Hahella sp. HNIBRBA332: one gene and its partner. The protein of the gene in region 1 interacts with the protein of each later gene in a pairwise test. Links are inferred from orthologs where the notes say so. Each region holds a gene or a part of one and is shown on either strand. Other genes may lie near its edges.

Region 1 (4,801 bases):
CGAGCCTGACAGCGTCATGGCCGAGTTCCCACGCCAGGAGGCGTCGCCGAACGAATACCGTTCACTGGTGAACGACAGCAGCGTGGAACAAATGAATGAAACCCTGGTGCAGGAAGCCGTCAAGGCGCCAGAGCCATCGAAGCAGCCTGAAGAAGATGCCATCGCGCCGCCCATTACGCCGGAAATGCAGGATCAAGCAGCGACGGAGCAGCAGGACGCCGCGACGGAGGAGGGAAGCTCCAACGCCATGTTGTGGATTATCATCGCAGCCAGCAGCGCCACCATACTGTTGCTGGCGGCGGGGGCCAGTTATTGGATATACCGCAAACGCCGCATCGAAAAGGAAGTTCGTGAGCCCGTGGAGACCTCCAGGCTGGATAACTCTGATGAAGTTCCCTCCCTGGAAGAATCCGGTCATGATCTGGAAGATGAGATAGAGCAGCTGGAACAGCCTATTGATGTCGCAGAAGAACCCTCTATGATGAATGAGGCGGACGATATGGAATTCGGCATGGAGGAGGAAGCGGAACCGGAACCGAAAAAAGAGGAGGAAGATGAGCCGCCCATGAGTTCACCCGACGCTGAAGATACGGACGCTGAAGATACGGACGCGGAAGCGCTGGCGGACGAGATTCTGGCTTCCAACGAGAAAGCCAGAGACATGGATGATGAGTTTAACCTGGAAGATTTTGATATATCCGATACCGATGACCTCCCCGCCGGATCGGAAGACGAAGACAAAAAGTAGTTAACTTCTGATCATGTGCCAACTTCTTGGAATGAGCGCGAATGCGCCGACGGATATTTGTTTTTCCTGGACCGGTCTGATGTTTCGCGGTGGTCAGACCGGGCCGCATAAAGACGGCTGGGGCATCGCCTTTTATGAAGGTAAGGGGCTGCGTGAGTTCCGTGATCCCAATCCCAGCGCCACCTCGGAAATCGCTCGGTTTATCAGCCAGTATCCCATTAAAAGCCGCACGGTCATCAGCCACATCCGACAAGCCAACGTCGGCGACATCAGTCTGGAAAACACCCATCCCTTCATTCGCGAACTGGGCGGTTACTATTGGTGTTTCGCGCATAATGGCCAACTGAAATCCTACCAGGACCTGCCTCTGGGGCGTTTTCGTCCGGTGGGAGAAACCGACAGCGAGCACGCGTTTTGCTGGTTGCTGGAGGATGTCGCCAGCGGTTGTAATGACTTCGCCAGTCTGGAGTGCTTAGGGGGAAGGCTGTATGAGAATTGTCTGGAGCTGACGTCGAGAGGCGTGTTCAACATGCTTTTCACCAACTCGGAGTATTTGTTCGCGTACTGCTCCACCAAATTGTACTGGATCACTCGTCAGGCGCCCTTTGGCTGCGCCTCTTTGGAAGATGGTGAGATCCGGGTGAACTTCGAAGAGCACACCAATCCCACCGACAAAGTCACCATGATCGTCACGGAGCCGTTGACCGTCGATGAAGAATGGCGACAAATGCGCCCTGGGGAGTTAATCGCTTTTAGAGATGGCGAAGTCGCCGCCAGATGGTATGAAGAAGGGGCGGTTAAGCTTGCTGAAACCTAGACGCGGTGTCTCACTGAAGGTGAATCCCGCCAGCAAAAGCTGAAACGCCGGCGCGAGGGCCGGCGTTGTCTAACTTCTAACTTCTAACTTCTAAACTCTAATTTCTAACTACTGCACGTTTTCCGCTTCAGTAAAAAAGTTGTCGAACAAGGCGGTGGACAGATAGCGCTCCGCGCTGTCCGGTAGGATAACCACGATATTCTTGTCCTTGAATTCGTCACGCTCCGCCAAACGGACTGCAACAGCCGCCGCTGCGCCGCAGGAGATGCCGCAGAGGATGCCTTCTTCCCGCATCAGGCGGTGAGCCATTTCGATAGCCTCTTCGTTGGTGACTTGCTCAACCAGATCCACCATGTCCAGATCCAGGTTTTGCGGTACGAAACCTGCGCCGATACCCTGAATTTTGTGAGGGGCGGGCTGCAATTCCTGGCCTTTGATGGTTTGAGTGATCACAGGAGAGGCGGTGGGCTCGACGGCCACGGATGTAATGTTTTTGCCCATGGTGTTTTTGATGTAGCGAGAGACGCCGGTAATGGTGCCGCCGGTGCCGACGCCAGCGACCAGGACATCGATTGCGCCTTCCAGGTCCCGCCAGATTTCAGGGCCGGTGGTCTTTTCATGGATTTCCGGGTTGGCGGGGTTATCGAACTGTTGCAGCATCAAGTGTTGTTGCGGGTCCTGAGAAACGATTTCCGACGCTTTCTCAATGGCGCCTTTCATACCCTTGGGCCCTTCGGTCAGTACAATCTCCGCGCCCAGCGCTTTCATCGCCTTGCGACGCTCCAGGCTCATGGTGGCGGGCATGGTCAGAATCAGTTTATATCCCCGTGCGGCGGCGACGAAGGCGAGAGCGATACCGGTGTTGCCGCTGGTGGGTTCAACCAGGGTCATGCCAGGTTTGAGGCGACCGGATTTCTCCGCATCCCATACCATGTTTGCGCCGATACGGCATTTTACGGAGTAGGCCGGGTTACGGCCTTCAATTTTGGCGAACACGTTGCCTTTGGTGACGCGATTCAGCTTCACCAACGGCGTGTTGCCGATGGACATGGAGTTGTCTTCGTAGACGTTCATTATTTATCTCCTTGCAGATTAAGTAGATTTCCCCGGCCACAACAATACGAGCGTGAGGGATAGCTTAGCGGCTGGCATGAAATATTTGAATGTTTTCGGGTAATATATCCGCTTATAACTCCTCTAATAATGACGCATTCACACAACATACAAGGTTTTACACATGAAGTTTTCCGGCACCAAGAACTATGTCGCCACTGACGACCTGCAATTGGCGGTCAACGCCGCCATTCGATTACAGCGACCGCTTCTCATCAAAGGCGAACCGGGTACGGGCAAGACCATGCTGGCGGAAGAGCTGGCGGAGGCCCTGGGCGCGCCTTTGATTCAGTGGCACATCAAGTCCACCACCAAGGCCCAGCAAGGACTTTACGAATATGACGCGGTTTCGCGCCTGCGCGACTCCCAGCTGGGAGACGACCGCGTTCACGACATTCGCAATTACATAAAAAAAGGCAAGCTGTGGGAGGCGTTTGAATCCGAACAGCAGGCGGTGCTGTTGATTGATGAGATTGATAAAGCGGACATTGAGTTCCCCAACGACCTGTTGTTGGAGCTGGATAAAATGGAGTTCTACGTTTACGAGACCCAGGAGCGAATCCGCGCGACCACCCGTCCTATTGTCATCATCACCAGCAATAACGAGAAAGAGTTGCCTGACGCTTTCCTGCGACGCTGCTTCTTCCACTACATCAACTTTCCCGACAAAGACACCATGGAGTCGATCATCGACGTCCACTACCCAGGCATCCAGCGCTCGCTAGTGAAGGATGCACTGGATGTTTTTTTCGATGTGCGCAAAGTGCCTGGATTGAAGAAAAAGCCGTCGACATCGGAGTTGATCGACTGGCTCAAGCTGCTAATGGCGGACAATCTTCCCGAGGACGTGTTGCGCAACCACGATCCCAGTCAGGCCATACCTCCCCTGTACGGCGCTCTGGTGAAGAACGAGCAGGATGTCCACCTATTGCAGAAACTGGCGTTCATGACGCGCAGAAAAGGCTGATCGCAGCAATGAGCGGACGCAATACTGCGTCTGTGAGCAAAGGAGGACACTTATATGTTGATTGATTTCTTCCTGACGCTGCGCAAGAACAAGGTGCCGGCGTCCTTACGGGAGCTGCTCGACCTGCTGGAGGCTCTGCAACAGGGGCTGGCGTTTGCGGATATGGACGACTTTTATTACCTGAGCCGCGCCTGTCTGGTGAAGGATGAGAAGCACTACGACAAGTTTGACCAGGCTTTCGGCGTCTACTTCAAAGGGCTGGAAGATCTGAATGCTGTGTTGGAGGCGCTGATCCCCGAGGATTGGCTACGGGCGGAATTTGAAAAACAGCTCACCGATGAGGAAAAGGCCAAGATTGAATCCCTGGGAGGCTTGGAAGAGTTGATTGAGGCGTTTAAAAAGCGCCTTGAGGAGCAGAAAGAGCGTCATCAGGGCGGCAATAAATGGATCGGGACTGGCGGCACGTCGCCATTCGGGGCGAACGGCTATAACCCGGAAGGTATCCGCATCGGGCAAAACGGCTCCCGCAACCGCCGTGCGGTGAAGGTTTGGGAGCAGCGCACGTATAAGGATCTGGACGATTCCATCACTCTTGGCATCCGCAATATCAAGGTGGCGTTGCGTCGTCTTCGCAAATTCGCCCGTCAGGGCGCGGCGGAAGAGTTGGATATGCCGGATACCATCCGCAGCACCGCCAATAACGCCGGATACCTGGATATCAAGATGGTGCCGGAGCGCCATAACTCTGTAAAAGTGCTGCTGTTTTTCGACATCGGCGGTTCTATGGACCCGCATATTCGCGTATGTGAAGAGTTGTTCTCCGCCGCGCGCAGCGAGTTCAAGCACATGGAGTACTATTACTTCCACAATTTCATCTACGAAGGCGTGTGGAAGAATAATATTCGCCGCGTCAGCGAAACCATCCCAACCTGGGATATCCTGCATAAGTACGCATCGGATTACCGGGTGATTTTCGTAGGCGACGCCAGCATGGCGCCTTATGAGATCACGCATCCGGGAGGCAGTATTGAGCATTGGAATGAAGAAGCCGGGGCGGTCTGGATGCAACGGGTGACGGATAAGTTCGACAAGGTGATCTGGCTGAATCCCTATCCCCAGGACTACTGGGGCATGGGCGGCTCGTTGGAAATCACCC
Region 2 (4,933 bases), 400 kb from region 1 along the record:
ATCTCTTTGACGCAAACCCTGTCCCGTACGATTGTCACCGGCTTGACCACATTGTTGGTTCTGGTGGCGTTGTTCTTGTTCGGTGGGCCTGCGCTTAAAGGGTTTTCGACGGCATTGATCATAGGTATTGTTATTGGTACCTACTCGTCAGTATATGTTGCAAGTAACCTGCTGCTGATTATGAATATCAGCAAAGAAGATCTGATGATCCCTGTAAAAGAAGGCGTTGAGCTGGATGATCGCCCCTGAGGCGTTTTTCTACTTGGCGTAGGCTGTCAACTCTATTCGGGACGGGTCACAGCCAAATAAAAAGCCGGTCAAGTGACCGGCTTTTTTGTGCTGGCTCTTTGGTATGTCGAAGAGCGCTTTAGATAGGATTACTTCAGTAGTTCAGCCAGTTTGTGGGCCTTTTGAGAGACAGGCTTGAGCATCTTGGGGCTGCAGCAGATAAGAGAGCGGCTTCTATCGTTCAGCGGATTGCCGCGAACGTCGCTGTGCAGAGCGCCCGCTTCCTTGACTATAAGCAGTCCCGCCACCGTTTCAAGTGGGTTGATGTTGTTCAATATAACGACGTCGACTTTTCCTGCGGCCAGATAAGCCAAGTCCTGTGGAATGCAGTGGGCGCTTCTTACGCCGAAGCAGCTTTTGTCTAATTCTGCGTAAGCTTCCAGTAATGCTGCAGGTTCTTCTCTTTTTCCAATGCCTTCCAGAATATTGGTGGATAGCATGGAAAGCTCCAGGTCTTTTGTACCTGAGACTCGGATGCGTTTGCCGTTCAATGAGGCTCCGCCGCCCCGGCTTGCTGTGTATTCATCGCCGGTTACGGGGAAAATAATGATAGCGTGTTCGGTCTGATCATTCTTTTTGCAGACCAGTGAAAAACACCAATCGGATAGGCCGCGTACGAGGCTGGCGGTGTTGTGTACAGGCATGATGTGCCAGCTGACGCCTTTCGGGTTGCCTTTCAGGTCGCCTTTTTTGTTGATTTGGTGTGTGGGGTAGGCCCGTTGCAGGGCGCGGGACAGATTGTCGTAGAAAGCGGCGTCAACACGGGCAATGACTCTCTTTAGCTTTTCCGGATCGGTAAAAGACAACTCTTCACGCTCAAGAATCATGTTGATCTGCTCATTGGACGAGCGAATTGCGCGCAAGGCAATATTAATCATTGGCTGCATGGTTTGATCACTACTTTGTAAAGAACGGTTTTAAAAAGGGCGCTAATAATAGCAACTCCGTCGTGTAAACACACCCAGAAATCTACTTACGGATTAAATTATAGGAAAGGTCGCAGGGCGCGCCAGAAAGCGGAGTTATAGCGACGTTTTGGTCTTAGTGGGGGGAGGCATTTGCATACAATTCTGCTACCATTGCGCACTTTTAAAAAGGTGTGAAAATGCTGGAAAACATCCGTATTGTGCTGGTCAACACCTCTCATCCCGGTAATATCGGCGCTACTGCGCGCGTGATGAAAAACATGCGGCTGTCTCGATTAGTGCTGGTGGAGCCAGACCGATTTCCAGATGATGATGCAGTAAGTCGTGCATCCGGAGCTTTAGATGTATTGGATGGCGCTCAAGTGGTTGCGAGTTTGGATGAGGCTATTGCTGGCTGTGTATTAGTGGTGGGAACCAGCGCAAGAGGTCGGAGTATTCCCTGGCCGGTGAGAAATCCTCGGGATCTGGCGGATGATGTACACGATCATGTCGCGGCGACCGAGGGCGATGTGGCGATTGTATTTGGGCGCGAAGAGCGAGGTCTCACCAATGAAGAGTTGCAGCGCTGTCACTTGCATGTACATATCCCTTCAAATCCAGACTATTCGTCCTTGAATGTTGCGATGGCGGCGCAAGTGATTTGTTACGAGCTGCACATGAGGTGGCTGCTTGAAAACGAAGAGAATCAGTCATATATCCAGAGATTGGACGGCCCAGGTGATGCCGGGTGGGATGTTGAGGCCGCGACGGCGGACGAAGTCGAGCGTTATCTGGCTCATTTGGAGCAGACACTGATCGATATCGACTTTCATGATCCGGAAAATCCCAGGCAATTGATGTCGCGACTACGTCGGCTGTATCAACGTGCGCGTTTGGATAAGATGGAAATCAACATTCTGCGAGGCATCCTAAGGTCTACGCAGAAAATAGCGGGAACTTGGCAAAAGAATTAATCGGGGCGAATCATGTTAGCACAGTTAAAAGAGGACATAAGAAGTGTCTTTCACCGGGACCCGGCGGCCAGAAACGCCTTTGAGGTGCTGACTTGCTACCCCGGTCTGCATGCGTTGCTGGCGCACCGCATTAGTCACTGGTTGTGGAGAAAGGGGTTGAAGTGGTTGGCGCGCTTTCTCTCCACATTCAGTCGGTGGATGACTGGGATCGAAATACATCCGGGTGCGAAAATCGGTCGCCGCTTCTTTATTGATCATGGTATGGGAGTAGTGATTGGGGAGACGGCCGAGATTGGCGACGACGTTACCTTGTACCAGGGGGTAACCCTTGGAGGAACCAGTTGGAATGCAGGCAAACGTCATCCAACGTTGGGAAATGGCGTGGTCGTCGGCGCTGGCGCCAAGATCTTGGGGCCGTTCACAGTAGGGGATAACTCGAAAGTGGGCTCTAATGCCGTGGTAACTAAGGAAGTGCCGCCTAACGCGACAGTGGTCGGCATTCCGGGGCGAGTGATTGTCAAGAAAACAGAGCCGGAAGCGGATCGCCGCAAAGCCATGGAAGAGAAAATGGGCTTTGACGCCTATGGGTTGAGCGAAGAGATGCCTGATCCGGTGGCGCGCTCCATTCGTGCGATGTTGGATCATATGCAGGCGGTAGATGATCGTCTGGAGTCCATGTGCAAGTGCCTGCACAAGTTGGATGTGGAATATCGCAATGGCGAACTGCCTCCTCTGAAGAGCGAGGACTTTGAGTGTGTCCGCGAAGATAAGTAGCTTGACGACATAATCCGTAATACTTGATCAGTTTGCAGGGTCATTTCATAATGCCCTAAATTAATTAGGGGTTTGATCATGCGCTTGACCACCAAAGGCCGCTATGCGGTGACCGCCATGCTGGATTTGGCGCTGCACGGTGATAGCGGTCCTGTTAGTCTGGCGGATATCTCGGCGCGTCAGGGCATCTCGCTTTCATATCTTGAGCAATTGTTCGCCAAATTAAGGCGTAATCGTCTGGTGTCCAGTGTCAGAGGGCCCGGCGGTGGTTATAAGTTGGCGCGTCCACTCGGTGAGACGGCGGTAGCTGACATTATTGAAGCGGTTAACGAATCTATTGATGCGACGAGATGTGGGCGAAAAGGGGACTGTCAGGGCGGTGAAATCTGTCTAACCCACCACTTGTGGCAGGATCTCAGTGAGCGTATTCACGATTACCTCAGTAGTATCAGCCTGGAGGAGTTGGTCTCCAGTCGGGCTGTGCAAGAAATTGCTGAGAGGCAGGCTGAAAGAAAACGAGCGGGCGAAACAGGTATTTCTTTGGTCGATATCGGCTAACCTGGTTTCTCTCGCGTCATTGGTGATGCAGGCGCGGGGAGCGCTGAAGTACTTGGATATGGATAATTGAAATAATGAAGAAACCTATATATCTCGACTATGCCGCCACTACGCCGGTGGACCCCAGAGTCGCTGAGGCGATGAGCAATTGCTTGACGTTGGATGGCGTCTTCGCCAACCCGGCGTCCCGTTCGCATATTTACGGCTGGCGTGCAGAAGAGATGGTGGAAAAAGGGCGTCGCCAAGTGGCGGACCTGATTGGCGCCGATCCTCGGGAGATTGTTTGGACTTCTGGTGCGACAGAAGCGGATAACCTCGCTATTAAAGGCGTGGCGAGTCGTTACGCTGAAAAAGGCCGCCATATCATTACCAGCGCCATAGAGCACAAGGCTGTGCTGGATCCCTGCGCCTATCTGGAAAAGCAGGGTTACGACGTGACTTATCTGAAACCGGGCAAAGATGGCGTCGTCAGTCCGCAGTCAGTTAAGGATGCATTGCGTGACGACACTATTCTCGTTTCCCTGATGCACGCCAATAACGAACTGGGTAGTGTTAACGATATTCAGGCAATTGGTGAGCTGTTGCGTGGGCATCAAGCTTTTTTTCATGTGGATGCGGCGCAGTCCGTGGGCAAGTTGGTTGTCGATATGAAAACCATGCCTGTCGACCTGTTGTCTTGCTGTGCGCATAAAATATACGGGCCTAAAGGTATAGGAGCGCTCTACGTTCGAAGAAATCCATTTGTCGGCGTGGATGCTCAGATCCATGGTGGCGGCCATGAGCGGGGCATGCGTTCCGGTACGCTGCCAACTCACCAAATTGTTGGCATGGGCGTCGCTTTTGAGTTGGCTGGGCAAAGCCTGATGGGAGAGGCTGAGCGACTGGCGGGGTTGCGTGACAGATTGTGGCGAGCGCTCTCTGTATTGCCGGAAATCCACCTGAACGGCTCGGATTCCCAAAGGCTGCCGGGCACATTGAATATCAGTTTCGGATATGTCGATGGCGAGTCGCTGTTGATGGCGATGCGAGATCTTGCGGTTTCAACAGGTTCTGCTTGCACGTCCGCTTCGCTTGAGCCCTCTTATGTGTTGAGGGGAGTTGGCGTGCCGGATGAGTTGGCGCTCAGTTCCCTACGTATCTCTATGGGGCGTTTTACTCAAGAAGAAGATGTTGATGTCGCCGCGGATGTCATTATTACTGCAGTGAATAAATTGCGTGAATTATCTCCTGCGTGGAAGGCCAAGCTGGGCGGTTAACGCCACAGACCTTAATCGAGAGCGCTTTCTTGGCTCTTGTTAACAAAATTTAAATATGCGCCTGATGCAATTTCAGACTGAAAGTATCTGGCGTCCGTTATCGCGAATGCCGCTCATTTGACACTTGTGTCACTGAAGCCTTTTTCGTGCTAGGAGCGGAGTGTAACTTTCCCCGGAA

What was found. The genes of interacting proteins can lie anywhere in the genome.
Region 2: the proteins of cysK (region 1) and cysE interact in binary tests that used the Escherichia coli proteins (3 or more experiments, as listed by UniProt). The link is inferred for Hahella sp. HNIBRBA332 from one-to-one orthologs.

What each region holds. Positions count from the first base shown.
Region 1 is NZ_CP132203.1:3,065,493-3,070,293, reverse strand. What follows is about bases 657-3,512. They hold cysK (cysteine synthase A), read right to left. Parts: upstream 2,640-3,512; coding sequence 1,674-2,639; downstream 657-1,673. Other genes in these bases: O5O45_RS13560 (AAA family ATPase), read left to right, coding at 2,803-3,512; O5O45_RS13570 (class II glutamine amidotransferase), read left to right, coding at 762-1,565; O5O45_RS13575 (vWA domain-containing protein), read left to right, coding at 657-748. Outside these bases: more of O5O45_RS13575, read left to right, coding at 1-656; more of O5O45_RS13560, read left to right, coding at 3,513-3,645; O5O45_RS13555 (vWA domain-containing protein), read left to right, coding at 3,700-4,801.
Region 2 is NZ_CP132203.1:3,465,037-3,469,969, reverse strand. What follows is about bases 1,073-4,060. They hold cysE (serine O-acetyltransferase), read left to right. Parts: upstream 1,073-2,179; coding sequence 2,180-2,941; downstream 2,942-4,060. Other genes in these bases: O5O45_RS15350 (IscS subfamily cysteine desulfurase), read left to right, coding at 3,574-4,060; iscR (Fe-S cluster assembly transcriptional regulator IscR), read left to right, coding at 3,020-3,499; trmJ (tRNA (cytosine(32)/uridine(32)-2'-O)-methyltransferase TrmJ), read left to right, coding at 1,394-2,167; O5O45_RS15370 (inositol monophosphatase family protein), read right to left, coding at 1,073-1,175. Also shown: protein translocase subunit SecF, read left to right, coding at 1-249; more of O5O45_RS15370, read right to left, coding at 378-1,072; more of O5O45_RS15350, read left to right, coding at 4,061-4,755.